4 regions of the Pseudarthrobacter sp. 10T415 genome follow, and region 1 is predicted to be linked to each of the others. Evidence: riboswitches for the same ligand, from Rfam matches in the RefSeq annotation. Region 1 holds a riboswitch; each other region holds the start of a gene.

Region 1 (7,445 bases):
CGTGTTCCAGCAGTTCGGCTTCGTCGTGGACTTCATCCCAGCTGTAGCCCAGCTGCTGGACAAGGTACGTTTCGATGAGCCGGTGGCGGCGCACCATGGACAGCGCAAGCCGGAGCCCGGCATCCGTGAGGGTAATTGCGCTGTAGGGCTTGTGGTCCACCAGCCCCTGGTCCTTCAGCTTGCGGACCATCTCCGAAACTGAGGAATTTGCCACTCCCAGGCGCTGCGCCAGCTGCGAGGACGTGATGGGCTTGTCCTGCCATTCAGTGAACGAATAGACCACCTTGACGTAGTCCTCAATGGAGGAGGAGGGCGCGCTGGTCTTCACAGTTCAAGCCTACCCGTTGGCGGGACGCGGCCGGGATCCGCGTGTCACGCGCGGACGGCGCGCCAGGACAACGTCAGGTACGGCAGGCTGAGTTCTTCACCCTCGGCGTGCCCCAGATGTTCGTGGAGGTACCAGGTGAGGTTGGCCAGGACCTTGGCACGGGTCTGTTCATTGGCCCGCAGGTAATAGCTCCGGGATTTGGTCAGTTCCATCAGGTCGGCCGGCGTGACAGGATCCTGCCAACGGGTCACGTGACCTTCGAGGCCCTCGAATTCGGGGCCTACCAGCGGCCGCTGTCCGGGCTTGTAGACGTCCCCGGCATGCATGATGCGGGAAAGCCGGTGCACCCACGGCACTGAGGTGTCCAGCTGGTTCCACACCAGTCCCAGCGTTCCCTGCGGGCGGAGGACCCTGGCCAGTTCCGTGCTGGCCGCGAGGGCGTCGCACCAGTGCCAGGCCTGGGCAACGCTGACGACGTCGAAACTTGAGTCCTCGAGCCCGGTGGCCTCGGCAGTGCCGCGCAGGGCTGCAACGGCCGGGTATTGGCCGGACAGTTGCGCGAGCATGTCCGCGGACGGGTCGACGGCGGTTACGGACAATCCCAGCGCCAGCAGCAGGTCGGTAAATTTTCCCGTCCCGGCACCGACGTCGAGCGCATCATGGGCGCCCGCGGGCACCAGCCACTGCGCGGATTCCGCCGGGTACCCCGGACGGACCCTGTCATAGTGCTTGCCGCCGTCCTGGAAGCTCTGGCCGAGCTCACGGCGCCGCCCGTGATCGAGTTTGGGCCCACCCCGAACCACGTACGGCCTCCTTCAGCTGATTCCCTGCGGGTACCGTCCGAATTTACCGCATGCACCCGGGTGCGGGCTTCTGGCCGTCAGTCGTCGAGGCAGGGAGCTGCGCCGGCAGTTCCCGGGGTGTTCGGTGCCCAGTGGGGGTAGGTCCTGGTGTCGTTGGCCGGCACCCATCGTCCGGCATCCACTACGTAGTCCCAGCCGAGCCCGTCCCGGCGGAGCTTTTCAATGCCTGCGAGGAGCCGCTGGGCATCTTCGAGCCGGGAGCCGACTCCGAAGCTTGCCCGCAGCGATCCCGATGGCAGGCCGAGGCGCTTCAGCAGCGGGTGGGCGCAGAAACGGCCATCACGGAGTCCCACACCGTGCTCGGCGGACAGGTACGCGGCTACCAGGCCGGCGTCGTAACCCGCCACCGAGAAGTTCACTACCCCGATGGTGTCTTTGTCAGGATCGGTGTCCTTGAAGATCTGGTGCACCGTGACGCCGTCGATCGCCTGCAGGCCTTCCACCAGGTAGGAACGGATGGCCGACTCGTGGGCGTGCCAGCGGTCCTGGTCCAGGCCCGCGATAACCTGTGTTGCCCGCGCCAGGGTAGCGGCGCCCAGCACGTTCGGGGAGCCGCCCTCATGGCGGGCCGGGCCAGTGGCCCAGCTGACGCCGTCGAGCCTTGCTTCCTTGACGGCGCCGCCGCCGGCAAGGTGCGGGGTACCAGCGTCGAGCCAGTCCGGGCGGCCCACCAGGACGCCGGCGCCAAAGGGTGCGTAGAGCTTGTGCCCGGAGAAGGCAAGGTAGTCGACGTCGTCGGCGCTGATGTCGACGCGGCGGTGCGGCGCCAGCTGGGCCGCGTCCACCACGATGCGGGCACCGTACCGGTGGGCGAGGGCGGCGAGCTCACGGATGGGAAGGATTTCGCCGGTGACGTTGGAGGCGCCGGTGACGGCCAGCAGGCTGACGCCGCCCTGCTCAAGCTCGGCGCGCACCGAATCGATGGTCCCGGCGATCGTGTCGGCCGCAACGATGCTCCGGTGGGGGACACCCTGCCACGGCAGCAGGTTGGCATGGTGTTCGATGTCCAGGTAGAGGACATCCCCTGCGGGGCGCCCGTCCGTGGTGGGCAGGCAACCTGCCAGGAGGTTAAGGGAATCGGTGGTGTTCCTGGTGAAGATGACGGAATCGTCGGGGCGTCCGCCGACGAACTCGCGGACGATGTTGCGCGCGTTCTCGTAAACGGACGTGCTGATCTGCGAAGCGTAGCCGGCGCCGCGGTGGACGCTGGCGTAGAACGGCAGGATCTCGTTGAGGTAGGCCGACACCACGGTCAGGGCCGGGGCGGACGCCCCGTAGTCGAGGTTGGCGTAGCGGACGTGGCCACCTGAGATCAACGGGGCCAGGATTTCAGCGCCGGTAACCGCTGAAAGCGGACGTCCGGCGGCGGCCAGGCGTTCGTCAGGGACGTTTTCGGCCGCGATGGCGGTAATGGGGGAGTCGACGGCAGTAGTCATGGAGACCTCACTTCAGGACAGGACTCCGGCAGTGCTGGAATCCGCGCTTGCCGCATCCGCTCCGGACCGGCCTGGTCGTCACCCGGGGCACCCCACCGCGAATGGAGGGTTGCCGGCCAGCAAACCGGGGTTTAGCGCTGGCACTCGTGACCTGGATAAAACCTTAGAACATCCGGCGGCCCCGTCTGAAGCCGGGAGGATTGTTAAGGGTTTTGTTACGTGCGGCCCGGAAACGGGACTTTCTTCGAAGATTACGACGGCGGGCGCCACCTTTCGGAGGCGCCCGCGGTCGATTGTTCGGGAGGAGGCCGGCCTACAGCAGGTCGTCCAGGCCGGGGTTCAGCCGGTGCAGCACTTCGGTGTGCAGGATGGAATTGGTGGCCAGGGCGTTCCCGCCGAATGGGCCGTCCTCGCCTTCGAGGGAGGTGAAACGGCCGCCGGCCTCCACCACGATGGGCACGAGGGCGGCCATGTCATAGAGGTTCAGTTCGGGCTCGCAGGCGATGTCCACGGACCCTTCGGCCACCATGCAGTAGGACCAGAAATCGCCGTAGGCGCGCGTGCGCCAGACGTCCTCAGTCAGGCCCAGGAAGTCGTCAAGGTTGCCGCGTTCCTTCCAGCCACCCAGGCTGGAATAGGACAGCGAAGCGTCGGACAGGGTAGAAACGTCCGAGACCCGGAGCCGGGTGGCCGACGCAAGGGAACGGCCCATGTAGGCCCCCATGCCTTTGGCGGCCCACCACCGCTTTCCCAGGGCGGGTGCGCTGACGACGCCCACTACCGGCTCGCCCTCATCAACCAGGGCGATGAGCGTGGCCCAGACGGGAACACCGCGGACGAAGTTCTTGGTGCCGTCGATGGGATCGATGATCCACCGCCGGGAGCCGTGGCCGGTGCTGCCGAACTCTTCACCCAGCACGGCGTCGCGTGGCCGGGAGCGTGAGAGCTGGCCGCGGATGGCTTCCTCGGCGGCCTTGTCCGCATCGGTGACAGGCGTCAGGTCTGGCTTGGTCTCCACGTGGAGGTCCTGCGCCTTGAAGCGGCTCATGGTCTGGTCATCCACGGAATCGGCCAGGACATGGGCCAGCCGCAGGTCGTCGTTATAGGTCGAAGCGGGTTGGATCATGGTTCCAAACTACCGTCTGGCGCCGGTTCTGCCGGGAGGTCGGCCGTGCCGGTTGGCGCTGTCAGCTGATGGTGCCGAGCTCCTTGGCCTCCTGGGCTTCCATCCTGGGATCCGCGCCCAGGAGCCGGCGGAGCGAAGCCAGGCGTGCTTCGCCGGTGGGTCCTGCGTGTCCGCCGGTCACCCAGGCGTCGAGCCCGCAGTTGACGGCAGTGGCGGTGTGCTTGCAGCCGCGTTCGCAATCATCAGTGCCCGGCGAAAGATCCGGGAACGACCTCAGGATCCGGTCCGGATCCACATGGGCAAGGCCAAATGACCGGATGCCTGGGGTGTCGATGATCCAGCTGCCGGGAGGGGCGTCGGCCAGGCGCAGGGCAAGGGCCGACGACGACGTGTGCCGTCCCCGTCCCGTTACCGCGTTCACGCCGCCGGTGGCCCGTTCAGCGCCGGTCAGGGCGTTCACCATGGTTGATTTACCGACGCCGGAGTGCCCCAGCATTACGGTGACCTTGCCGCCCAGGTGTGCCCTGAGCCCGGCAACGGCGTCACTGTCCAGCCGGGCCGACAACCCGTCATCGGAGCGGGCGTCGATGCCTGACGCCTCCAGGTCGGCGGTCCGGCTGATGATGACCGGGAAATCAAGGTGCGTGTAGTTGGCCAGGAACTCGCCGGGATCCTTCACGTCCGCCTTGGTGACCAGCAGGATCGGCTCAATGCCGGCGTCGTACGCTGCCACGAGGGCGCGGTCGATGAATCCTGTGCGGGGTTCGGGGTTTGCTGCTGCCACCACCACCACCAGCTGGTCGGCGTTGGCCACGACGGCACGTTCAATGGGGTCAGTGTCGTCTGCACTGCGGCGCAGGAGGGTGGTGCGGTCCTGGATTTTGACGAGCCGCGCCAGGGTGTTGGGGTCCCCGGACACGTCACCGACGAGGGAGACGAAATCGCCGGCTACCACCGGGTTCCGGCGCAGCTCCCGCGCCCGCGCGGCAACGACTGTCCGCTCATCGCCGGAGTCTTCGTCAACGACGGCGGTGTAGCGTCCGCGGTCGACCGTAATGATGCGGCCTGTTACGGCGTCGTCGTGGCTGGGGCGGTCCTTCGTGCGCGGCCGGGTGCCCTTCTTGTTGGGCCGGATCCGGACGTCGGATTCGTCCCAGGAGTCAGTCCTCCGCGGCACCGGCGGAACCTCCCGCTCCAGCTTCGGAGCCCAGTGAGGCCGTTCCCCGTTGTTCGAGCATGCCCGTCCACAGCCGCGGGAAGTCCGGCATGGTTTTGGCCGTCGTCGCGATGTCCTCCACCTGGACACCCTCGACCGCGAGGCCGAGGATTGCCCCGGCGGTGGCCATACGGTGGTCGGCATAGCTGTGGACGACGCCGGCATGCAGCTTCGCCGGGCGGATGACCAGGCCGTCACTGGTTTCCTCCGCGTCGCCGCCCAGGCGGTTGATCTCGGTGACCAGTGCGGCGAGCCTGTCCGTTTCATGCCCCCGGAGATGGGCGATGCCGCTCAGGCGGGAGGGGCCGGTGGCCAGGGCACAGAGCGCGGCCACTGTGGGTGCCAGTTCGCTGGTGTCGGCGAAATCCGCCCCCTTGATTTCGGACCCGCCCCGGACCGTCAACACCCCGTCCAGCAGTGTCACTTCTGCGCCCATGCGGGCCAGGATGCTGCGCCACAGGTCGCCTACCTGCTGCGTCTGCTCCGGCCAGCCCGGGATCCTGACGGTTCCAGCGGATGCGAGGGCGGCGGCCAGGAACGGACCTGCATTGGAAAGGTCCTGCTCGATCTGCTGGTCAAAGGCACGGATGGGCCCCGGAGCAACAACCCAGTGGTTGGGAACGGAATCGTCCACCTGCACACCGGCGCCGCGGAGTACAGCCACCGTCATGTTGATGTGGTCGAGGCTGGGCACAGGCTTGCCCACGTGCTCCAGGTGCAGGCCTTCGGTGAACCGTGCACCGACCAGCAGGAGCGCGGAGACGAACTGCGAGGACGCACTGGCGTCGATAACCAGGTGCCCGCCGCGGACTGCTCCGGTTCCTTCGACGACAAACGGCAGCGACGCGGGGGTGCTGCCATCTTCGGCCGAGACATTCACGCCGAGGGCTTTAAGGGCCTCGATGATAGTCCCCATGGGGCGCTTCCGCGCGTGCGGGTCGCCGTCGAACGTGCTGGCACCGCTGCGCAGCGCCGCGAGTGGTGGAACGAAGCGCATGACGGTGCCGGCAAGGCCGCAGTCGATGCGCACCGCGGTGCCCGCTGCGTTCCCCTGCCCCTCAGGTTCCCGGTGCCGCATCGGAACCACCTCAAGGTCGGGGCCGAACGCGCCGTCGCCGGGAACCTCGGTGATCGTGGCGCCCAACTGGCGCAGCGCCTCGATCATCAGGACGGAGTCCCTGGAATGCAGGGGCGCCCGCAACCGCGATGGCCCGTCAGCCAGGGCTGCCAGGACCAGGTACCTGTTGGTCAGGGACTTTGAGCCGGGCACCGTGACGGTGGCGTCTACGGGACGGTCTGCGTAGGGTGCCGGCCAGTGGGGGACAGTCGTTCCGGAGTCATTCCGGGCAGCGGCTGCAGCGATCATGTCCTTTAGGCCCCCGTAGCCTGCTCCACGGCGCGGCGCACGGCCTTGTCGGCCTTGGTCAGCTTCTTGTTCGTGGTCTTGCGCGCATCCGCGGCGAGGTGGGCGGCACCCTTGCGGGCGTCGGCAGCCAGGTGTTCCGCGCGCCACGCCAGTCCGGGCCTGCCTGCGGTGTCAACGGAAGCCAGCAGTGCGCCGCCGCTGAGCGACAGGTTCTTGAGCAGCTGGCCCCGGCGCGCTTCGCGGCCTTCCTTGCTGCTGATGTCCGCGCTGCGCCATTCAACGAACGTGTTAAGCAGCGAGACCACCGTCAGGACGGTGGCGGAAAGCCGGGAGAACTTGCCCAGTCCGAAGAGCACTCCCGCGCCTACCTGGGTTCCTCCGATGACCCGGGCGAGCGTCTTCTCGTCCGTTTGGAAGGGCAGGGACGCCGCCGCCTTGCGGAGCAGGGGTGACAACTGCTGGGCAGTGTCGTCGGCGTTCTTGAGCTTGTCCAATCCTGCAATGACGAAGCTGGAAGCCAGCATGGGGCGGGCGAGCGTGCGGACAAAGGACATGGATTTCCTCCTGGCTGGACGAACCGCATCGGCAGCGGCATAAGTCCGTTCTAGTCTTGCACTTTTAGGGAATATTTGCCCAAGGCCGGCGGTTATGGCTCTTGGGTCCGCGCAGGGGGCTGGACCCGAAAGCAAGCAGCAGAACGGGACACCGGACAGAGAGCGGAGTTGGGCCTTGGCGAGGGTGTTGGACGGAGTTGGTGCTCCAGGGCCGGTGGCACTGGACCTGGTATCGGACGCGTTGCCGGAGTATGGCAGCGCCGGGCCGAGGAGCCTGACAGTAGACTTGAAGGCAATGAGTACCTTGGATCCGGCCGTTTCGGCCATGTATGAAGCGTCCGGCGCTGAAGCTAAGGGCGGAAACGTTGCAGTGCCGTCAGACGGCGGGGAAACCCGGGACGTACCCACCGGCGATTCGGGCGGCAACGGCCTGGACGTTTCCACCGAATCGGTGGAGGAACGCAGGCTCCGGTTTGAGCGTGACGCCATGCAGTACGTCGATCAGCTCTACTCTGCCGCAATGCGGATGGCCCGGAACCCGTCCGACGCCGAGGAC
Region 2 (7,445 bases), on a different contig from region 1:
AGATCCACGCCGGCCAGGAGCCCGATGGCGCCACCGGCGCCCGGGCCCTGCCCATCTACCAGACCACCTCGTTTGTGTTCCCCAGCGCCGAAAGCGCGGCCAACCGGTTCGCCCTGGCGGAACTGGCCCCCATCTACACCCGCATCGGCAACCCCACCCAGGAGGCCGTGGAGCAGCGCATCGCCAGCCTCGAAGGGGGACTCGGCGCCCTGCTGCTCAGCTCCGGCCAGGCCGCGGAGACCTTCGCCATCCTGAACATCGCAGAGGCGGGCGACCACATCGTGGCCAGCCCCAGCCTGTACGGCGGAACCTACAACCTGTTCGCCCACACGCTGAAGAAGTTCGGCATCACCGTGACGTTCGTGGCTGACCCGGACAACCTGGACCAGTGGCGGGACGCCGTGCAGCCCAACACCAAGCTGTTCTTCGGCGAGGTGGTCTCCAACCCGCGCCAGGACGTCCTGGACATCGAAGGCATCTCCGGGGTGGCGCACCAGGCCGGCGTGCCCCTCATCGTGGACAACACCCTCTCCACGCCGTACCTGATCCGTCCCCTGGAATGGGGCGCCGACATCGTGGTCCACTCGGCCACCAAGTACCTCGGCGGGCACGGAGCGGCGATCGCCGGCGTCATCGTCGACTCAGGCAAGTTCGATTTCAGCAAGGACCCGGAACGGTTCCCGGGCTTCAACACCCCGGACCCCACCTACAACGGCCTGGTCTACGGCAGGGACCTCGGGGAAAACGGCCTCCTCGGCGCAAACCTGTCCTACATCCTCAAGGCGCGCGTCCAGCTCCTGCGGGACCTCGGCTCGGCCGTCTCGCCGTTCAACGCCTTCCTGATCGCCCAGGGCCTGGAGACGCTGAGCCTGCGCGTGGAACGCCACGTGGCCAACGCCACCGAGGTGGCCCGCTGGCTGGAACGCCGGGACGACGTCGAATCCGTCGCCTACGCAGGCCTGCCGTCCAGCCCCTGGTACGAGCGCGGCCGCAAGTACGGGCCCAAGGGGACGGGCGCCGTCGTCGCCTTCAACCTTGCCGGGGGAGCCGAAGCGGGGCAGCGGTTCGTCGACGCCCTGGAACTGCACTCGCACGTCGCCAACATCGGCGACGTCCGGTCCCTGGTGATCCACCCTGCCTCCACCACCCACAGCCAGCTGACGCCGGAACAGCAGGCGGTAGCGGGCGTGACCCCCGGCCTGGTGCGGCTGTCGGTGGGCATCGAGCACATCGATGACATCCTGGCAGACCTTGAGGCGGGCTTCCGGGCCGCCAAGGGCGCGGCCGGCTAAGCCAAAGACGTACGACGGCGGGAGGCCGGCCAGGCGGCCGGCCTCCCTTTCCGCCGGTCAGCCGTCCGGGAAAGGCAGCGCGGACCGCCAAGTCACAACCAGTCACATGCTTGGCCATCAGCGGGGGGTGTTTCGTACACTCGAACCAGGTCATGAGTGCCAGTGACAGCCCCGGCTTGCTGGCCGGCAACCCTCCTTCCGCGGCGGGGTGCCCCGGGTGAAGACCTGGCCTGCCGGTAAACGACGGCGGGCAAGCGCGTAGAAGAGGTCTTGCCATGACGGTTACCGTCGCCCGTACAACCGCACCCGAACACGGAATTGTCCGCTATGCCTCCATCGGTGGCCTGCAGCTCGAGGGCGGTGGATTCCTGCCGGACGTCACCCTGGCGTACGAAACGTGGGGGACCCTGAACGCCGATGGCAGCAACGCCATCCTGGTGGAGCACGCCCTGACCGGCAGCACGCATGTGACCCGCGGGGACACCGACGAGGAAGGCTGGTGGGAACACCTGGCCGGGCCCGGCGCCCCCGTGGACACTGACCGCTTCTTCGTGGTCTCCATCAACATTGTGGGCGGCTGCTACGGCTCCACCGGGCCGTCCTCGCCCGGCCCCGACGGCAAGCCCTGGGGTTCCAGGTTCCCCCTGGTGACGCTCCGGGACAGCACGGAAGCTGAAGCCCGCCTGGCGGACCAGCTGGGCATCAGGAGCTGGTACGCGGTGCTGGGCGGCTCCATGGGCGGCGCCCGGGCCCTGGAATGGGCCGTCACGTTCCCCGAACGGGTGCAGCGCTGTGCCGTCATCTCGGTGGGAGCCGCCAGCACGGCCGAACAGATAGCGTTCGCCCAGGCGCAGACCCTGGCCATCCGCCAGGACCCGAACTTCAACCACGGCGACTACTACGACGGTCCCTGCCCCGAGGACGGCCTGGCGCTCGCCCGCCGCATTGCCCACATCACCTACCGGTCGGCCGCCGAGCTGGAGTACCGCTTCGGCCGTGAAGCCCAGGCTTCGGAGTCGCCGCTGCAGGGCGGGGTCCTTGCCGGCAGGGGCCGGTACCAGGTGGAGAGCTATCTGGACCACCAGGGCAGCAAGCTCGTCCGGCGCTTCGACGCGAACAGCTACATCGCCCTCACCGAGGCGCTCATGAGCCACGACGTTTGCCGCGGCCGGGGAAGCCTGGCCGATACCCTCGCCCGGACCACCGCCCGGTTCTTCGTGGCGGCCGTGGAATCGGACCGGCTCTACTTCCCGTCCCAGTCACACGAGCTGGCCCGGGCCCTGCCTGGCGACGTCGAGGTCCACCTCATCCAGGCGCCCATCGGCCACGATGGCTTCCTTACCGAAATCGGCCAGCTGGGCGCCCAGCTCCGGGCGGAGTTCCTGGCCTAGCAGCGCGGCCCGCACATAAAACAGAGGCTTGTCCGCGGATCCGAACCCTCACGGGCAGGTGGCGCGAACAAGCCTCTGATTGATGATCCCGGGGACGTGATGGCGCCCGGAGGCCCTTAGAGGCTTTCTGCGGCGCAGGCTAGCCGTTCATGATTTCGCTGCGGCGGGCCATGTAGTCCTCCATGGACATTTCGCCGTTGCTGTACTTCTGGTCCAGTTCCGCGAGTTTCCGGGCCCGGAATCCCTGCGGGGCCGACGGCGGCGGGGGACTGGCGGGTGCTGCCCGCTGTTCCGGCGCGGGGTACCCGGGCTGCTGCTGGCCGGGCTGCTGCTGGCCGGGCTGCTGCTGGCCGGGCTGGGGCTGGTTGTAGGGAGGCTGGTTGAACTGCTGCTCCCCGTACGGCGGCTGACCGAAGGGCTGCCCGCCCTGGCCGGGGACCGGCGGCTGGCCGTACTGGTAGGGCCCGGGCTGGGGGACGTTCGGTGCCTGCTGGCCGATCTGCCGGAACCCGCCCGAGTAGTAGTCCTGCTGGGTGTAGCCATCGCGCGGCTGCCTGCTCTGCGGCCCGGCGGAACCGGGGAACTGGCCGCCCGGGTTCTGGCTGCCGGGATATTGGCCGGCACCGGGGAACTGCTCGGGGTACCGGCCGGGAAAGCTCTGGTCGTGGTTCCGCTTGGCCACCGATTTCCGGTACATGCGCATGGCCATCGGGATCACGAACGACAGGATGATGATCCAGAAAAACAGGTTACTCACGGTGCTGCGCCTCTCGAGTGGGTCTTTCCAGCTTAACGGTCACGGACCGCATGCCGTTCCGGCGGTCACCGGCAAGCTGCCCCAGACCAGACCAGACCAGACCAGACCAGACCAGACCAGCTCAGCGCCGCACTGCGTCGGCCGTCCCCAGCGGACCTTCCCCCGAACCCAGGGGAACGCCCGGTCCAAAGGCGGGACCCGGCGTCGGACGCTTGGCTGTGATGCCGTCGCCCGAGGACTGGTGGCGCAGGCGCCGCAGCACCCACGGCACAAAGTATTCGCGGGCCCAGACGAGGTCGCCCGTGCGGGCCTCCCGCCAGGTGCTCGGCGGCAGCGGCTTGGGGTGGCGGGGTTCGAGCGTGTGCTTCACGTTCAGGGACTCGAGCACCATGGCTGCGATGGTGTGGTGCCCCAGCGGAGAAAAGTGCAGGCGGTCCTGGTCCCACATCCGGGGGTCGCTGAGCTGCCGCAGGGACCACATGTCTGCAATCACGGCGTCGTGCCGCGCTGCCACGGTCCGCAGGTTCTCGTTATAGATGGCAACCTTGCTGCGGATCCTTCCCAGCACCGACGAGCCGGTATCGGGACCGTTGAACAGCACCACGGTGGCGCCGCCCATGGACAGGATCTGCACCACGGAATCCAGCTTTTCGGCCAGGGCGTCGGGGTCTCCGCCGGGGCGGATCAGGTCGTTGCCGCCTGCGGAGAGCGTCACCAGGTCGGGCTTGAGCTCCAGTGCCGGAGCGAGCTGCTGGTCGACGATCTGCTGGAGCAGCCGGCCGCGGACGGCCAGGTTGGCGTAGGCGAAGTCGGGCAGCGTCCGGCCCAGTTCTTCTGCCACGCGGTCGGCCCAGCCGCGGTAGCCGCCGGGGCTTGAGGGCTCGGGGTCGCCGATGCCCTCGGTAAAGGAGTCGCCCATGGCCACGTACCGGGTCCAGGGGTGGGAACCGGTGTCCGTGATGGGGCTTTGGAGGGGGCTTGCGTCAGTCACGGGTCCTATCCTGCCTTCCGCCTCGCTGCCTACGCGAACGTAGGTTGTTACTTTCGGGTAACTGTAAGAATGGAAACCATGACTGAAGCCGAAGTATTTCCTGCCCCCGTCGTCCTGTGGTCGCACCCTGAAGGCGAGCGGGACGGTAAACCCCTGCTGGTGCTCCTGCACGGATACGGCGCCAACGAGCAGGACCTGCTGAGCCTCGCGGACCTCCTGCCCGGCGGCTTCGCCGTCGCCTCCGTCCGTGCACCGATCGCGATGGGCCCGGGCTTCACCTGGTTCCCGCTGACGGCCTCGATCGACTATTCGCTGGACCGGGTCAAGAAGGCCTCCGCGTACGTCCTGGACTGGATCGACACCATCAGGGAAGGGCACCCCTCGGTGTCCCTGCTCGGCTTCTCCATGGGCATGGCCATGGCCACCACCCTCCTGCGGCAGCGTCCCGCGGACTTCGCAGCCGTCGTCGGACTTTCAGGGTTCGTGGTGAACGCCGGCAGCGACCCCACGTTCAAGGACGCCGAGCTGGACGGCACCGTGCCCATGTTCTGGGGCCGGGACCAGCAGGACCCGGTGATCACGGAGGACAAGATCGACTACACCATGGGCTGGGTGCGCAAGCACGTCAAGCTCACCAAGGTGCTCTACACAGGGATGTGGCACGGCATCAACCAGCAGGAGATTGGCCACGTGGGCGAATTCCTCACCCACGAGGTCCTGAAGAAATAGGACGGACGACGACGGGCGGCGGCCTTAGGCCTCGGGCGCGACCACCCGCACGGTCTGGCCGTTCACGGTGACGGTGTCGCCGTTGTGCAGCTGGCGGCCGCGGCGGTCGTCGATCTCGCCGTTGACCTTCACCAGCCCGTTCTTGATCAGCTCCGCCGCTTCCACGCCGTCCTCCACGAGGTTGGCAAGCTTCAGCAGCTGGCCCAGCCGGATCATGGTGTCGCGGATGGGGACGTCGTCAACGGGGATGCTCATAGAGCAATAATGCCTGACGTAAGGTGGATCCAATGACCTCCCCCTCCCGCCTGCCCGTACTTGCAGGCCTGCCGCTGGCGGTGGGCGCAGGCCTTGCCATTCCCGTCCAGGGCCGGATCAACGGCGCCCTGGGTGCCCGGCTGGACGACGGCATCAGCGCCGCGGTGGTGAGCTTCAGCACAGGACTGCTGGTCATGATCCTCATCTCGCTGCTGCTGCCGCGTGGCCGGGCCGGCCTTGCCCGGATCATTCCCGCCGTCCGCAGCCGGGCGTTCCCGCCCGCCTACGTCCTGGCCGGCGGCATCGGCGCGCTGTTCGTGTTTGCCCAGACCTTCACTGTCGGCATCCTGGGCGTAGCGCTCTTTACGGTGGCCACCGTGACGGGCCAGACGGTCAGCGGCCTGCTGGTGGACCGGCTGGGCCTGGGCCCCGCCGGCAAGAAATCCGTCACCGGCATCCGCATCGTCGGCTGCATCCTCACCATCGCCGCTGTCGCCTGGGCCGTGTCCCCGCGCTTCGCCACATCCGGCTCCGGCGCGGAGTCCGGCGGCGGGGCTGCCGCGCTGCTGCTGCCCCTCCTGCTGCCCGTGGTGGCGGGCTTCCTGATGAGTTTCCAGCAGGCGATGAACGGCACCGCAACCGTGCACTACGGCACCCCGATTGCCGCCACGCTGGTCAACTTCATCGCCGGCTGCCTGGTCCTGTGGACGGTGCTGGCCATCAAGGTGGTGGTGGCAGGCCCCGGAAACCCGCTGCCGGCGGAGTGGTGGTACTACCTGGGCGGCCCCATGGGATGTGTGTTCATTGGCCTGGGCGCCCTCCTGGTCCGGACCCTCGGCGTCCTGGTCACCGGCCTGGGCATGATCGCCGGGCAGCTGATGGGTTCGCTCGCCCTGGATGTCTTCGTGCCTGCCCCGGGCAGTGTGGTGGCCCTTCCCACCGTCCTGGGCACCATCCTGACCCTGGCGGCCATCATCCTGGCAACACTGCCGTGGCCGCGGGGCGCGCTCCGTGGACGTCGGCCGGTAGGCTAGGAAACGCAGCTTTCACGCATCCCTTCATCCGCCCCGCCAAGGCACCGGACGTGCCCCACATCCGGTGCAGTGCGTGGCCTGAAAACCGCGGACCGCACCCAGCGGCCCTGTAGAAATTGGAGTTACCCCCATGGCAGCAAAATCCGTCCTCGACCAGGTCATTTCCCTCTCCAAGCGGAGGGGCTTCGTGTTCCAGGCCGGTGAGATCTACGGAGGTTCGCGTTCAGCCTGGGACTACGGGCCCCTCGGCGCCGAACTGAAGGAAAACATCAAGCGTCAGTGGTGGCAGTCCATGGTCCGCGGCCGCGAAGACGTGGTGGGCCTGGACTCCTCGGTCATCCTCCCCAAGCAGGTCTGGGAAGCGTCAGGCCACGTTGATGTCTTCTCCGACCCCCTGGTGGAGTGCCTGTCCTGCCACAAGCGGTACCGCGCGGACCACCTCGAAGAAGAGTACGAGGAAAAGAAGGGCCGCCCGGCGGAAAACGGCCTGAAGGACATCGCCTGCGCCAACTGCGGCACCCGCGGCGAATGGACCGAACCGCAGGAATTCTCCGGCCTGCTCAAGACCTACCTGGGCCCGGTGGCCAGCGAGGAAGGGCTGCACTACCTGCGCCCGGAAACGGCGCAGGGCATCTTCGTCAACTTCAACAACGTCCTCACCACCTCGCGGAAGAAGCCGCCGTTCGGCATCGGCCAGATCGGCAAGTCCTTCCGCAACGAGATCACGCCGGGCAACTTCATCTTCCGCACCCGCGAGTTCGAACAGATGGAAATGGAGTTCTTCGTCGAGCCCGGAACTGACGAAGAGTGGCACCAGTACTGGATGAAGGAGCGCATGGCCTGGTACACCGGCCTGGGCATCCGTGAAGAAAACCTGCGGTTCTTCGAGCACCCGCTGGAAAAGCTCAGCCACTACTCCAAGGGCACCACGGACATCGAATACCGCTTCGGGTTCCAGGGCTCCGAATGGGGCGAGCTGGAAGGCGTGGCCAACCG
Region 3 (7,445 bases), on a different contig from region 1:
ATCGAAGGCGTGGGCACCACCACCCTGAGGATCACCGGCAAGCCCGTCATCAACGCCGACATCGAGTACTTCCCGTCCGAGGACCCCATCGAGGCCATGAGCCTGATCACCGCGGGCATCGTGACGAACTCCGAGGTCACGGTCCGCCGGGTGCCCATCGAGTTCATGGAGATCGAACTGGCCACGCTGGGGCAGATGGGCCAGCAGCTGGAAATCTCCGGCGAATACGTGGCACGGAACGGCCGGACCCGGCTGGTGGACGTGACCACCAAGCCCTCGGAGCTGAAGGCGCCGGAGGACAAGATCCACCCCATGCCGTTCCCTGGCCTCAACATCGACAACCTGCCGTTTTTCGCCGTCATCGCCGCCAACGCCACCGGCCAGACGATGATCCACGACTGGGTGTACGAGAACCGCGCCATCTACCTGACGGAGCTGAACCGGCTCGGCGCTCAGGTCCAGCTCCTCGATCCCCACCGGATCTACATCAACGGCCCCACCAAATGGCGCGCTGCCGAAGTGGGCTGCCCGCCGGCGCTGCGCCCGGCCGCCTGCCTGCTGCTGGCCATGCTGGCGGCACGCGGCGTGTCCGAGCTCCGCAACATCTACGTGATCGAGCGCGGGTACGAGGACCTGGCAGAGCGGCTCAACACCATCGGCGCCAGGATTGAGTACTTCCAGGGCTGACATTCACTCTTCGTCATGATGGGGCGGGGCACTTCAAATGTCCCGTCCCTGCCGCAGAATGTGACTATGCGTACCTTCGGCGTTGAGGAAGAGCTTCTGATTGTTGATCCGGAGTCCGGCGAACCGCTCGCCCTTGCTGACGCGCTCCTGTCCGGGCGGCACGTGGCGGCAGATGATTTGCCGCAGCTTCCGCAGGCACCGGCCGCAAAGGACAAAGCGGACGACGACGGCATGGGCCTGAGTGCCGAGCTGAAACTTGAGCAGATTGAGACGCAGACCCGCCCGTGCCTGGACTACGGAACGCTGCTGGACCAGATCCGTGCCGGCCGGTCCCTCGCGGACCAGGCGGCGCAGAAGAACCATGCCAGGGTTGCGGCGCTCGCAACCTCACCGCTGGGATCCACCAGCCACACCACCCCTGACCCCCGGTACGCCCGGATGCTGGAGCGTTTCGGGCTCACCGCCCAGGAACAGCTGACCTGCGGCTTCCACGTCCACACCTACATCGAGTCACCGGATGAGGGCGTGGCGGTGCTGGACCGGATCAGGGACAAGCTCGCGGTATTGACGGCGCTCAGTGCGAACTCGCCTTTCTGGAACGGGCTGCCCACCGGCTTCGAAAGCTACCGGACCCAGGCTTGGAACCGTTGGCCGACGTCCGGACCAGCGGCCGTCTACGGTACCTACCCTGCGTACCGCAGGGTGGTGACGCGGCTCCTGGACAGCGGCGTGATGCTCGACGAAGGCATGTTGTATTTTGACGCGCGGCTCTCGCGGAACCACCCCACGGTTGAGGTCCGGGTAGCGGACGTCTGCCTGCGCGCCGACGACGCCGCACTGATCGCCTGCCTGGTGCGGGCGCTGGTGGAGTCGGCCAGCAGGGAGTGGCGTGACGGCGTGGACCCGGCTCCGGTCCCCACGGTCCTGCTGCGGATGGCATCATGGCAGGCCAGCAACTCCGGGCTCACGGGCGAGCTGCTGGACTTTGGCAACTTCCGTCCGGCACGCGCCGCCGATGTGGTCCGGTCGCTGGTGGATTACCTCGCCCCGGTGCTGGACGAGCAGGGTGAGCTGACACTGGCCCGGCAAGGCGTGGAGGACATCATCGCCCGCGGCACGGGCTCGGCTGAGCAGCGCCAGGTGCGGGAAAAGGCCCTGGCAGGCCAGCCCGGGGACTTCGGCTTCGGTGCGGTGGTGAAGCACGCTGTCAACGTGACCATGCGGGATACCCTCAAGGTTTCGGAGGCGGATACGGCGCCCGAGTTGCTGCGGGTCCGGCAGTCCTGACCCGCTCTGCCGGGGAGCCTGCCCCCACTGGCATCAAGGCTGGGCACACCACCGGCGTCGCCGTCCGGGTCCGGACCCGCGTCGCCGCCGCGGAAACAGGCTAGATCTGCTTGAGGGCCTGTTCCAGGTCGCCGATGAGGTCCTCGGCGTCCTCGAGCCCCACGGACAGGCGCACAACCCCGTCGGTCAGGCCAATCGCAGCCCTGCCCTCCGGACCCATGGCCCGGTGCGTGGTGGTGGCCGGGTGCGTGATGAGGGACTTGGAATCGCCCAGGTTGTTGGAGATGTCGATGACCCGCAGCGCGTCCAAAAGTGCGAAGGCGGCCTCCTTGCCGGAGCGGCCGCCCGACGGTGCCAGTTCAAGGGTGAGTACCGTGCCGCCGGCCTTCATCTGCTTGGCCGCGAGCCCGTACTGCGGGTGGGACTTCAGGAGCGGGTACTTCACCCAGCTGACGGCGGGCTGCTGCTCCAACCATTCCGCGAGCCGCAGCGCCGTGGCCGAGGAGTGGCTGACGCGCAGTCCCATGGTCTCCAGGCCCTTGGTGAGCACCCAGGCGTTGAACGCGGACAGGGCGGGCCCGGTATGGCGCATCAGTTGCTTCACGGGACCGTCAATGAATTCCTTGGTACCCAGGATGGCCCCGCCCAGCACCCGGCCCTGGCCATCGATGTGCTTGGTGCCGGAGTACACAATCACGTCCGCCCCCAGCTGGCCGCAGCGCTGCAGCAGCGGAGTGGCGAAGACGTTGTCCACCACCACCGTGGCACCCGCCGCGTGCGCAAGTTCGCTGACCGCCGCGATGTCCACGATTTCCTGCATGGGATTGGAAGGAGACTCGAAGAAGACAGCGGTGGTGGGCTCGGACAGGGCGGACCGCCACTGGTCCAGGTCAGGGCCGTCGACGAAGACGGTCTCCACGCCCCACCGCGGCAGGATTTCGTTGAGGATCACGAAGCAGGAGCCGAACAGCGAGCGGGCAGCCACCACCCGGTCCCCGGCAGCCAGCAGCGCGCCGAGGGCCGTGAAGACGGCGGACATGCCGGACGCCGTCGCAAAGCATGCCTCGGTGCCCTCCAGCAGGCGGAGGCGTTCCTGGAACGTGGCCACCGAGGGGTTGCCGTAGCGGGAGTAGACGAAGCGTTCGTCTTCGCCGGTGAAGGCGCGTTCGGCAGCGGCGGCGGACTCGTACACGAACCCGGAGTTGAGGAAAATCGCCTCGGACGTTTCCTGGAAGTTGGTGCGGTCCAGCCCCCCGCGGACGGCCTGGGTGTCAGGGCTCCAGCCGGCGGCATCTTCGTTGAAGGTCACTTAGTTCTTTCCGAGGTTGGTGGGCAGGCCGCGGTTCTTCCAGCCGTTGACGGTGCGTTCGCCGTAACGGTCCGGTTCGCCTTCGAAGCCTTCCAGGACGTTGTAGGAGATGAAGCCCGCCCGGGTTGCCGCCGTAGCCGCCGCAATGGAGCGCTGCCCGGAGCGGCACAGGAACAGCAGCTCGGTGCCGCGGTTCTCCGGGCCCTGCTGCTCAAGGTCGGTTATGAATTCCGGGTTGGGAATGCCGCCCGGAAACGTCCACTGGATGAACAGGGGATCGTTGTCCGTGGCCTTGGTGTCCGGGATGCCAATGTGCGCCCATTCGCCCTCAGTGCGGACATCCACCAGGATGGCGCCCTGCTCCAGTTTGGCCCAGGCCTCCTGGGGTGTCAGGTCTCCTGCGTAGCTCATGCGTGGCCCTCGCCGTCGAATTCGGGTTCTTCAGTGGCGGATTCCAGGTGGTCCACAGCGGTGGCGACGGCGGCGTCCGCGGAGGCGATGGCTGCCGGGAGCACCACGGCCTGGGCCACGATGACGCTGCTGCCGTTGAAGGTCACTGCCGGGCTGCCGTGCAGCACGTACCCTTCCGCCAGGGCAGCCGAGATCCGCTCGCAAAAGGCGCGGTCGTCCGGGCCGCTGATCAGGCGGTAGGACAATTTCTCTTCAGGGACAGGTGCGTCAGACATGACGGATCTCCTTCTCTCACGCTTGCAGCTCGAATCGGTCGATATGCCGAGTATTCACCTGAGGCACCCCGCCGTGGAAGGAGGGTTGCCGACCGGCCAGTCAGGGCTTGGCGCCGGTACTCATTACTCCCCAAAAACGTAACACCTGCCGCCGGGAGCCGCACCGCCGCCGTCGTCATCTTCCGTAACTGAACCGGAAACACAGGGTCACAGGCGTGCCGGGCGCTTTCCGGGCAGCGCCCGACGGCGGCATTGCCGCAGGTGGGCGGGTTTTTCGCTGCTTCCTGCATGCATTCCCGGCGGGCTTCGACCGATAAAGTACAGGTGGGGCCGCTGCCCCATCAGGTCTTCGGCACCGGGGGGTTCCATGAGCATGCGTACATCCGCGCGACGACGCACCAAACCTTCGGTCCAATCGTTCCGCGCGGGCGCGTCGAGGGTGTGGACATTCCTTGCCGTTGTGCTTCTGGCAGCGTGTGCCGTGGTGCTGCCCGCAGGCGCCGCCAGCGCCGCCGACCTTAACCCGGACGAGGGAAAACCCCTGCTGGGCGCGGTGCTGGAGTGGGGTGAAGATTCCGCTGCCGGTTTCGCCGAACGGCTTGGAGCATCTCCCGCCGCCTACGGCCACGACCTCGCCCTGCCGTACCGCCCCTCGGAGCAGAACAACCTCCGGGGCTTCCTGGAGCAGGCGTCACTCCAGGGTTCGCATGCGATGTTCACTGTGAAGCCCACTGTGCCGCTCGACCAGATTGATGACGCTGCCGCAGCGTCCTTTGCCGGGGAAGTGCGGCGGCTGACATCGGGTTTCACCGGGCAGGTGCTGATCCGTTTTGCCCCGGACATGAATGCCAGCTGGGTGGAATGGGGCCAGCAGCCCGGTGCGTACCGCAACGCCTTCCGTGCGGTGTCCGCCGCCTTCAAGACGTCCGGCGGCGGCCCGCTGATGGTGTGGGAGCCGTACCTTGGCAAGGATTATCCCTTCGCCCGGAGCCGGAATGCGCCCGCTCCCGGCAGTGAGGGCTTCGCTTTGCTGGACACCAACGATGACGGAACGTGGGACGGGGCGGACAGCGCCTACGAACCCTACTATCCCGGCGATGACGCCGTGGACTGGGTGGGCCTGACCGCTTTCCACGACGATACGGCCGGCGGGGCGGCGGTGAACACGGTGCCGCGGGCAGGCGAGCTCCAGGAGATGCTCACCGCCTCCGGCGGGGAAAACTTCTACAGGGACTATTCAGCCGGCCGCAGCAAGCCGTTCATGCTGCAGACCGCTGCCTTCTACAGCCCCGCAGCCGGCGGCGCCTCCGAGGTGGACGTCAAGGCCGGCTGGTTCGACCAGGTGGTGGGGGCCGCCACGTCCACCAACTTCCCGAAGACCGCCATGGTGGTGTGGGACGAAAGGACCAGTACCCGGGACACGGGTGTAGCGAGCATCAGCTGGTTGCTGACCGGCAACTCCACCGTAGCCGCGGCTGCCCACGCCCGGCTGAAGGATTCGTCAATGGTGACCGGACCCGTCACGGAGGTTGGCGCCGGCGGCAGCTATGAACGGGCCAACACACTGACGGGCGCCGCGGCCTGGACTGTGGGAGCGGCGCTGATCCTCCTGTTGGTGGCACTGTGGCAGATTCCCCGCAGGGTTAACGCTGCCACGGCCTGGGGCTACGGCGACCCCTCCAAACGGGATTCCCGGGTGGACCTGCTCCGCGGCATGGCCATTGTCTTCGTGGTGGTCAACCACCTGGGCATGACATCGCTGTTCCAGCTGCTGACCCAGGAGGCAGTGGGCTTCGTCAGCGGCGCCGAACTGTTCGTGTTGTTCTCCGGGCTGGTGGTGGGCATGGTCTACGGGCCCCGCGTCCGCGAGGATTTTGGCACCGTGCTGGACCTGACATCCCGCCGCGCCGGCAAGCTGTACCTGACGGCGCTGGTGGTCCTGGTTGGCGTCTTCCTGATGTCCTTGCTTCCCATTTTCCGGACCGAGGCCCTCACCACCTTCGTGGACCAGGGGACCGGAGGGGCCGGGCACCAGGGGGCCGGCCGTACCTACGACCTCTATGCGGGGATGGAATCCCTCTTCCAGTTCCCGGTGCCGCCGCAGGTGCTGCCCGCCGTCCTCCTGCTGCAGTTCGGCCCCTGGCAGTTCAACGTCATGGGCCTGTACGTGGTGCTGCTGCTGGTCAGCCCGGTGGTCCTCGCCGCGCTCAGCCGTGGGAAGGCCGTCTGGGTGCTGGCCGCAACGCTTGGGCTCTACGCCGTCGGCTCCATCACACGCTTCCGGCTCTTGCCGTCGCAGTTCGAGGATTCGTTCCCTCTGCTTGTCTGGCAGGTGCTGTTCGTCATCGGCCTCGTGGCCGGCTACCACCGGCGGACCATTGTGGCGTGGCTGTCTGCCAGGACCTGGCTGGTAGTGGCATGCACCGCCGTCGCACTGCTGTTCGCGTTCCTGTCCTGGGGCAACCCCTACCTGGCCAACGGCTTCGACGTCCGCCTCGCCCTTATTCCGGACACGGCGTACCGGGTCATGTACGACGCACTCTTCGCCCGCACCTACCTGGCGCCGGGGAGGCTGCTCAACGTGCTGATCCTGGTAGTGGCTGCCTACGCGCTGCTGACTGCGTACTGGAAACCCATCGAGCGGGTGTTGGGCTGGTTCCTGATCCCCCTGGGGCGCGCCACCCTCTACGTGTTCATCATGCACGTGGTGCTGATCGCTGTGGTGGCCAACATCCCCGCCCTGCAGCAGGAGAATGTGCTGCTCAACACGGCGGCCTACGCCGTGGTCCTGGGGCTCCTGTGGGCGATGGTCCGGACGAAGTTCCTTTTCAAGATCATTCCTACCTAGCTGCGGCGTTCGGGGAGCCTGGGCTGGCGGCCCGGGTTACTGTCCGTGCGGCAGGATGAGCTGGTGCAGCAGGTGGTCCTGCCATGTTCCGGCGATTTTCAGGTACTCCGGGGCAACCCCGATCTCACGGAACCCTGCCCGGCCCAGGATTCGCCGCGACGCCGCGTTGTGCAGCAGGGTAGCGGCCTGGATGCGGTGGAGGCCAAGCTCGCCCTGCGCGTACCCGGCCGCGAACCGGACAGCAGCCGTGCCGACGCCCCGTCCCAGGAGGCCGTGGTCCACCCAGTAGCCAAGGTTGGCACTGAGGAACGGTCCCCGGACAATCCCGGTGAGGGTGATAGTTCCGACGATGCGCTGGGCCGCTGATGAGTTACCGAAGCCCTCGATGAGAACCCAGGGAACCTCCGTGCCCAGCACCAGCTGTTCACGCTTGGTCCGGATCAGCTCCCGCTGACGCCGGGCCGTATAGAACGCCTCGGGCCGGCGGGGTTCCCACGGCGCCAGGTGCAGCCGGTTCCGGCGGTACGCCTCTGCCAGGGCGTGCCAGTCATTGCCGTGGAGCAGCCGGATACCCACGCCGTGGAGCAGTTCTTCCGGCTCGGCGACGGGTGCGGGGAGTGGATTGTTC
Region 4 (7,445 bases), on a different contig from region 1:
TCCAGCCCGTACTCGCTGCGCAGCTTGGCCACCAGCGCCGGGTCCACCGAGTTCTGTTCGTCCCCGCTGGCCATGATGCTCACGGCGTCCCCCGGGAGGAGGTAGAGGATCAGGAAGGACACGGTGTACGCGGCCCAGAGGACGAACGCCCCCTGCAGCAGCCGCCGGCCGACGTAGCGGATCACTGGGACAGCCAGGCGTCGTAGAAGTCCAGGCGGCTGGAGGCTTCGAACGCCAGGCCGTGGACCTTTTCGTTGGCGGAGATGGTGGTGGACAGTTCGTAGAGCGGGATCGAGTGGGCGTCCGTGATCAGGGTTTCCTGTCCCTGGTCCACCAGTTTCTGGCGGGCGTCCTTGTCCAGTGCTGCGGCCTGCTCGCCCAGGGTGTCGTCCACGGGAAGTTTCTCGCGCAGGTTGCTGCCGCCCCGGGCGGTGGTGGAAGCGAAGACGGTGCGCAGCACGTCCGGGTCGCTGCGGGTCAGGTTGCCGTAGGAGAAGTCGTAGTCTTTGCCGGCCTGCGCGGCGGTGACGTCGGCGATGGTGGTGAACTTCAGCTGAAGGTCCACGCCCACGGCTTTGAGCTGCTGCTGGACCAGTTCCAGGACTTCCTTGGGCGACTGCCAGTAGGTGACCTTGAAGGCGAGCTTCTCGCCGTTCTTTTCCCGGACTCCGTCCGCCCCGGCCTTCCAGCCGGCGTCCTCCAGAAGCTGCTTCGCGCCGTCGGGATCATGGGCCAGCAGCCCGCTGAAGTCCTTGAAGTACGGCGTGGTGTGGGACAGCACGCCCTTGGCGGGCTGGTCCTTTTCGGTCAGGAGAGTGGAGGTGATCTCCTCACGGTTGATGGCCTTGGAGATCGCCTGGCGGACAGCTGTTTCCTTGAGCTTGGGCGTGGACTCGTTCGGGTACAGGTTGTAGACGACGCCGGGGTTGGCCCTGGTTTCGTTCCAGAAACCGTTGCCGTTGAAGAGGGTGATGTCCGCCGCGGAGATGGCCGCCGTCGCGTCGATCTGGCCGGACTGCAGGCTGCCGGTGCGGTTGCCGGCCTCGGGAATGATCTTGAAGGTGACCGTGTCCAGGTAAGCCTCGCCCGTGTTGGTGTTGGTGGCGGCCGGCCAGCTGTAGCCGGCGCGGCGCTCCAGCACCGCTTCCTTGTCCACGGTGTAGCTCTTGACGTTGAACGGGCCGGACCCGGAGAACTTCCCGGCGCAGCGGTCCGCCTCGGACAGGGACGCTGACGACGGCGAAAGCAGTCCCAGCGTGAAGGTGGATGTTGCCTGCAGGAACTGGGCGTTCGGCTTGCTGAAGTCCACCACAACGGTCTGCGGGTCCTTGACGGTGATGGCACTGACGTCACTGAGGTAGGTGGAGCCCAGGCTCGCCTTGGCCCCCAGTGCCTTGATCGCTTCGAAGTTGGTCTTCACGGATGCGGCGTCAATGGCCGTGCCGTCCGCAAAGGTGGCGCCGGTGCGGAGAGTGAACGTGAAGCTGGTGGCATCGCCGTTGGATTCGAACTTCTCCGCCAGCCAGGGCACGATTTCGCCGGATGTCGGGTCCTGCGAGGTCAGCGACGCCACGGTCTGCCGGGCGATCGCGATCGCATCGTTGTTGCCCACCTGCTGCGGATCGATGCAGCCGCGGTCCACGGACAGGGCAAAGTTCAGGTTCCCGCCGGACACCGGGGTGGCGTCGGCGGTTTGCTGCGTGCCGGCGTCGGCCCCGCCTCCGCAGGCCGAGAGCAGCAGGGCTGCGGTTCCAAGGAGGCCGACGACGGCGGCGGGCCGGCGGAAGGGACCGGCGGGCAGGGTGCGGGGCTGGTTCGGGCGGGGCTGGTTGGAGCGGGTCATGCGACGTTTTCGCTTTCGGTCAGGCCGCCGTCCAGGGAGGCGCGGCGGGTCAGCGGGGCGCGGAGGCCCAGGTTTTCGCGGAGGTTGGTGCCTTCGTATTCGGTGCGGTAAACGCCGCGGTCTTGCAGGCGCGGGACGAGTTCGTTGACAATCTCGTCCAGCCCGCCGGGAACGATCCAGGGGGTGATGTTGAAGCCGTCAACGGCGCCGGCGTGGGCGTATTCGGCGAGCTTGTCGGCGATGCCATCGTAGGAACCCACCAGGCCGCGGCCGTTGAGCCGGGAGCGTGCGGCGACGAACTGGCGGATGGACTGGCCCTTGTCCTTGGCCTCCGCGCGCCACTGGGCCGCGAGTTCCTTGGCGCTTGCGCCGTGGAAGGCGTTGCCGCGGGTGGGGTTGGTGACGTCCACGACGGGGTCCGTTTCGGGAAGCGGACCGTCGGGGTCGTAATCGGTGAGGGTCCGGCCCCAGAACTGTTCCAGATACGCGATGGACGTCTCGGGGCCCACCTGCTGTTCGCGGACCCATTGGTGCTTCTCCTCCGCCTCGGCCTCGGTGGCGCCAAGGATGAACTCCTGGCCGGGGAAGATCTTCACGTCGTCGGCGGGTCGGCCAGCCTTGAGGGTGCGCGCCACGATGTCCTCGCGGAACCTTTTGGCGTCCTCGAGCTCGGCGTGCCGGGAGAAGATCACGTCGGCGTTCCGGACGGCGAAGTCCCGCCCGTCCGCCGAGTCGCCGGCCTGGAAGAGCACCGGATGGTGCTGTGAGGAGCGCGGCAGGCGGCCGGTGATGTCGACGTCGAAACTTGCGTCCGTGCGCCGGACGGGTGTGATGCTGCCTTCTTCTAGCCAGCGCCCGGCATCCCGGGACCCGGCGATTGCGCCGTCGGCCCAGGAATCCCAGATCGCTTTGGCTGTCTGGACGAAGGCCTCGGCCCGGATGTAGCGGTCCTCGTGCTTGAGGAACCCGCCGCGCCGGAAGTTGGCACCGGTCCAGGCGTTGTCCGTGGTGACGATGTTCCAGGCCGCCCGCCCGCCGGAGAGCAGGTCCAGGCTGGCCAGGCGGTGCGCCAGGTCTGCGGGATCGTTGTAGGTGGTGTTCTGGGTGGCCACCAGGCCGATGTTGGTGGTGACGGCGGCCAGGGCCGCGAGGGCTGTCTGGGCATCGGGGCGGCCGGCGACGTCGAGGTCGTGGATGCGGCCCAGGTGCTCGCGCAGGCGCAGTCCCTCGCCGAGGAAGAACGCGGAGAAGAGGCCGCGCTCCGCCGTCTGGGCCACCCGGCGGAAGGATTCGAAGTCCGTTTGGGACCCGCTCTCCGGAGTCTTCCAGACGGTGGTGTGGTTGACGCCCTGGAAGAAGACGCCGAACTGGATCTGGCCGTTGCCGGCGGGGCGGTGGTGGGTGCTCATGATGCTCTCTTTCAGGCCGCGGCGTAGCGGTTGGCGGGGCGGGGAAGGCCGAAGGTTTCGCGGAGGGTGGTTCCGGTGCGCGGTGCGGCCACACCGGCACGGCGCAGTTCCGGCAGCACCTGGGCGGCCAGTTCGGGCAGGTCAACGTCCAGGACGGCGGGGTGGAGCCGGACGCCGTCGGCTGCCCGGAACAGCTCGACCAGCAGCTCGACGAGCCCTGCCGCACTGCCGACGTACCTGGCGCCGCCCTGCCAGGGTTCGTACGCATCAAGCTCCGCGAGGCGCTCCGCCGCGGCCTGGCCACGGGAGTCGAGGACGACGTCGAGCTCCACCAGGGTGCGCGGGGTTCCGGCCGCTGCTGCCGCAGTCGCCGCGGCCGCCAGTCCGTCAACGGAACCGGCGGCGGCGAGCGCCACATCCGCTTCGACGGCGGGGATCAGGTCCGCCGGTGCGAAGACCACCAGCTGGCCCTGCAGCGGGCGGGGAATGATGGACGGGCCCTTCACGGAGAATCTGTCACCGTCAAAGTCGGCGTAGTGGAGCTTATCCCGGTCCAGGTAACGGCCGGTGGCTGCGTCCCGGATGACAGCGCCGTCCTCCCAGGAATCCCAGAGCCGGCGGCCGGCCTCCACCACGTCCGCTGCCTCGGCCAGGACATCGGCTTCGGCGAGTGCCTCGCGGCCCACGGACTGTGCCTCGGCGGGTTCGTTGGCGGCGCTGACCAGCCAGCCGGCCCGGCCGTGGGAGGAGTAGTCCAGGCTGGCCAACTGCGTGGCCACATGGAACGGCTCGGTAAACAGCGTTCCCGCTTCGGGAACCAGGCCGAGGGAGCGGGTCAGCGGAGCCGCGAAGGCCGCGCGCTGCACGGCGTCGATCCGGCCCGCGATGCCGGTGCTGCCGGCATCCAGTACGCGGGAATCGCGGAAGGTGGCCAGGTGGAAGCCTGCGATGTCCGCGGCCTGCACGGTTTCCCGTATCCGGCCGCCGCCCAGCAGGGCGCCGGGAAGGTGGGCGGCGCGGCGCCACGCAGCCGGGTGGGCGCCGTCGCCATCGAGCTCGAGCGCCACTATTTTGGAGCGCAGTTCAGGTACAGGTGTTGAAGCCATGGTTTCCTTCTTCAGGGCCGCAGGGCGGCCGGGACGACATTCACTTGCCGCGGGGCGGCCAGGTCTGTTTCCGGAGCACCCCGCCACAAAATGCCTGAGGGTTGCCGCAGCACCAGCCGGTCCTTGGCGTGCTGACTCTTGACCTATGGCTTGAATGTAGGAGCCGGTCCAATGCGTTGACAAACGCGGTTGTCGCGCGGCGTCAACGCAGGAAATCCCGCGTCAAACAGCGGTTTTTGGCGTCATCTGGGCTCTTCGGCCCACACCCGGAAGCGGGCTCCGTGACGGCCTGTTTCCCCGGGTTTAGCCCGGTGACAGGGCCGCTTGGGACCGGGTGGGCAGGCTCGTAGGGTCATGCCATGCCTACCGCTTCCGCTGTCCCCCTGTCAGTACTCGATCTCAGTCCAGTCCCTGCCGGGCAGTCGGCCGGTAACGCGCTGCGCAACAGCATTGACCTTGCTGTAGCGGCCGAGGGCCTTGGCTACCACCGCTTCTGGCTGGCCGAGCACCACCTGAACCCCGGCGTCGCCGGTTCCGCCCCGCACGTGCTCTCCGCCCTGGTTGCCGCGGCTACCCGGACCATCCGCGTGGGCACGGCCGCCACCATCCTGGGTAACTACCGGCCGCTGCAGGTGGCGGAGAACATCGGCACGCTCGCGGCCGTGTACCCGGAACGGTTGGATTTGGGGTTCGGACGGTCAGGGCAGCCCAGCATGCCGGCCGCGGATTCGACGGGTGCAGGACGGACGACGGCGGAGCCCGCCTCCGCCGTTTACGGCTCCGGCGCGGGTGCGGGCGGTGCTGGTGCTGGTGCGGACGGCACCGCGCTTCATGCGGGCTCAGCCGGCGCGGGCGCTCCGGCGCAACCGGACGAGGGAGCCCGGGTGGTGGACGGGCTCCTGGTCCCGGCGGCCCGGCGGCTCTTCAATTCCGTCCTCCCGCGGAAGTTCCGCCTCCAGGCCGAACTCCTGGGCCGCGAACCCGGCGACGCGGACAACTTCGAAAGCGACGTCCAGGACGTGATCGGGTTCTTCACCGGCGGCTTCCGGACCCGGCACGGCGAGGAAATCACTGTCACTCCGGCGCGGGGCACCACGCCCCAGTTCTGGATCCATGGTTCAACGGCCGGTCCCAGCGCCCGCCTGGCCGGGAAGCTCGGCCTGCCGTTCGGGGCGAACTACCACGTCTCCCCCGCCACCGTGCTGGATTCGGTGGCCGAGTACCGGGCCCATTTCAAGCCGTCGGCCGCGCTGGCGGAGCCATACGTCACCGTCTCCGCGGACGTCCTGGTGGCCGATGACGGGCAGACCGCCCGCACCCTTGGTGCCGGTTATGCCGCCTGGGTGCACAGCATCCGCACCGGCCACGGCGCCATCCCCTACCCCGCACCCAGTGACGGCGGCCGCCTGGATGCGCAGGCAGCCGCACCCGAAACCGGGGCTCCGGACCTCATCCGGGACCGGGTGGAAACGCGGTTCGTGGGCGGCGCGGCGCAGGTGGCGGACCAATTACGCGACCTGCAGCACGCCACGGGCGCCCAGGAACTGTTGATCACCACCATCGCCCACAACCACCGGCACCGCGTGCGCTCCTACGAACTGCTGGCTGCCGAGTGGGGCCTGGCCTGAAGTTTGTCCCATCACCATCCACACACGAGAAGGAAAAGTCATGACCACTGAAACCGAAACAGACACGCAGCTCGTCACGGCCGCAGAAGCCGCCCAACTGATTGCCGGCGGTGCATTGCTGGTTGACGTCCGCAGCGACGCCGGACGCAACAGCACCGGGGCAGTCCCGGGAGCACTGGTGGTGGACCGCGGGCGCGTGGAGGAGGATTTCGGCCCCGGTTCGGACAAACGCCTGGCGCAGGTTGAGGGCACGGACCAGAAGATCGTGGTGTTCTGCGGCTCCGTGAACGGCTCCGGCCCGGTTGCACGGAAACTTGAGCTGCTCGGTTACGCCAACGCGGTGCACGTTGACGGCGGTTTCCCCGCCCTGCGCGACGCCGGTGTACCGACCACCGGGCCCGTCGACACCGCTAGCTAGGCGTCCGCCGATTCCCTGGGCCGGGGAACCTGGCCCGGCACCGATCCCGGCACCGACAGGCGCCACCCGCCAAAGAACCTAGTCACTAGAAACTCAGTCGATAGGAACTGAGTCGACGGGAACTGAGCCGCGGGACACCGACGTGGCAGGCAGCGGTGCGCCGGGCACTGCGGCGCGGGCCGTCGTCGTACTTTCCTTTCCGGAGCGTGCGACGGCGGCCCTCGCCTTGCGTGCCGCCACAGCGATCCGCCCGGCGTCCGCCCCTCCGGCCAGCAGTGCGGCGGCCAGCAAGGCGCAACACAGCAGGATTCCCTGGTGGAAGGCCTCCCGGGCATTGCCACCGGAGGCACCCTCGCCTAGGAACATGCCAGCGGCCGCGGCGGAGCAGAGTGCGGCGGAGAAGCGCTGGCTGAGTTGGTAGAACCCCGCAGCCACGCCGGCCGCCCCTTGCGGGGCATGGGCCAGCGTGAGCGTTTGGTTGGGCGCCACCACCAGTCCTGTGGCCACGCCCTGCAAGAGCCCCACCCCGGCGACGATGGCTGCGGCAGCACCGGCGTCGAACCCCTGGACCGCCCAGTCCTTTGCCGGGAGGCAGGCCAGCCCCGCGGCGATGGCGGCCACGATTCCCGTCCTGCCGTACCGCGCAACGAACCTCCAGCTGAGGCTGGAGGCCAGCAGCATTCCGGCGGCCTGCGGTGCCAGGATCGCAGCAGCTGCCAGCGGCGGCAGGCCCGTTCCGGTCAGGAAGTACAGGGAGGTCACGGCCGCCATGGCCGCTCCGACGCCGAACTGGCACAGTGCCACCACCGTGCCCAGGAGATACCCGGGCGACCTCACCAGGGCCGGGCTGAGCAGCGGCGTGCGGCCGCGCCGGTGATAGAAAAACTCCCATCCCGCGAAGGCAAGTACTGCAACGGCACCCAGCGCTGCCCACAGGACTGCCACCGGGCCCGGACCGTAAATGGTGGGCACCAGCGATGCCACCACCACAGCACCCAGGAGCACTGCCCCGGGGACATCCACGGCGGAGCGGCGCGGTCC

What was found. Region 1 has a riboswitch for S-adenosylmethionine ahead of AC1DBN_RS03630 (aminotransferase class V-fold PLP-dependent enzyme). Riboswitches for the same ligand answer to the same signal wherever they lie in the genome.
Region 2: linked by a shared signal. The riboswitch ahead of metX (homoserine O-acetyltransferase MetX) and the one ahead of AC1DBN_RS03630 (aminotransferase class V-fold PLP-dependent enzyme) in region 1 are both predicted to bind S-adenosylmethionine.
Region 3: linked by a shared signal. The riboswitch ahead of AC1DBN_RS07875 (DUF1737 domain-containing protein) and the one ahead of AC1DBN_RS03630 (aminotransferase class V-fold PLP-dependent enzyme) in region 1 are both predicted to bind S-adenosylmethionine.
Region 4: linked by a shared signal. The riboswitch ahead of AC1DBN_RS13725 (LLM class flavin-dependent oxidoreductase) and the one ahead of AC1DBN_RS03630 (aminotransferase class V-fold PLP-dependent enzyme) in region 1 are both predicted to bind S-adenosylmethionine.

The regions. Positions count from the first base shown of each region.
Region 1 covers NZ_JBFTHJ010000002.1:167,368-174,812, reverse strand. Annotated here, with positions in the region: gene AC1DBN_RS03640 (metal-dependent transcriptional regulator) at 1-328, opposite strand, end outside; gene AC1DBN_RS03635 (class I SAM-dependent methyltransferase) at 373-1,131, opposite strand; gene AC1DBN_RS03630 (aminotransferase class V-fold PLP-dependent enzyme) at 1,209-2,627, opposite strand; SAM riboswitch class IV at 2,666-2,779, opposite strand; gene hisN (histidinol-phosphatase) at 2,941-3,753, opposite strand; gene rsgA (ribosome small subunit-dependent GTPase A) at 3,815-4,930, opposite strand; gene aroA (3-phosphoshikimate 1-carboxyvinyltransferase) at 4,914-6,335, opposite strand; gene AC1DBN_RS03610 (DoxX family protein) at 6,341-6,889, opposite strand; gene AC1DBN_RS03605 (sigma-70 family RNA polymerase sigma factor) at 7,110-7,445, shown strand, end outside.
Region 2 covers NZ_JBFTHJ010000011.1:84,660-92,104, reverse strand. Annotated here, with positions in the region: gene AC1DBN_RS14765 (bifunctional o-acetylhomoserine/o-acetylserine sulfhydrylase) at 1-1,292, shown strand, start outside; SAM riboswitch class IV at 1,441-1,555, shown strand; gene metX (homoserine O-acetyltransferase MetX) at 1,568-2,683, shown strand; gene AC1DBN_RS14755 (hypothetical protein) at 2,823-3,440, opposite strand; gene AC1DBN_RS14750 (SGNH/GDSL hydrolase family protein) at 3,562-4,431, opposite strand; gene AC1DBN_RS14745 (alpha/beta hydrolase) at 4,510-5,160, shown strand; gene AC1DBN_RS14740 (RNA-binding S4 domain-containing protein) at 5,185-5,415, opposite strand; gene AC1DBN_RS14735 (DMT family transporter) at 5,448-6,449, shown strand; gene AC1DBN_RS14730 (glycine--tRNA ligase) at 6,580-7,445, shown strand, end outside.
Region 3 covers NZ_JBFTHJ010000004.1:74,814-82,258, forward strand. Annotated here, with positions in the region: gene AC1DBN_RS07855 (UDP-N-acetylglucosamine 1-carboxyvinyltransferase) at 1-687, shown strand, start outside; gene AC1DBN_RS07860 (glutamate--cysteine ligase 2) at 754-1,974, shown strand; gene AC1DBN_RS07865 (O-succinylhomoserine sulfhydrylase) at 2,075-3,283, opposite strand; gene AC1DBN_RS07870 (rhodanese-like domain-containing protein) at 3,284-3,694, opposite strand; gene AC1DBN_RS07875 (DUF1737 domain-containing protein) at 3,691-3,969, opposite strand; SAM riboswitch class IV at 3,983-4,097, opposite strand; gene opgC (OpgC domain-containing protein) at 4,337-6,817, shown strand; gene AC1DBN_RS07885 (GNAT family N-acetyltransferase) at 6,854-7,445, opposite strand, start outside.
Region 4 covers NZ_JBFTHJ010000010.1:29,254-36,698, forward strand. Annotated here, with positions in the region: gene AC1DBN_RS13710 (ABC transporter permease) at 1-185, opposite strand, end outside; gene AC1DBN_RS13715 (ABC transporter substrate-binding protein) at 182-1,843, opposite strand; gene AC1DBN_RS13720 (NtaA/DmoA family FMN-dependent monooxygenase) at 1,840-3,252, opposite strand; gene AC1DBN_RS13725 (LLM class flavin-dependent oxidoreductase) at 3,264-4,358, opposite strand; SAM riboswitch class IV at 4,394-4,502, opposite strand; gene AC1DBN_RS13730 (LLM class flavin-dependent oxidoreductase) at 4,718-5,986, shown strand; gene AC1DBN_RS13735 (rhodanese-like domain-containing protein) at 6,027-6,404, shown strand; gene AC1DBN_RS13740 (MFS transporter) at 6,498-7,445, opposite strand, start outside.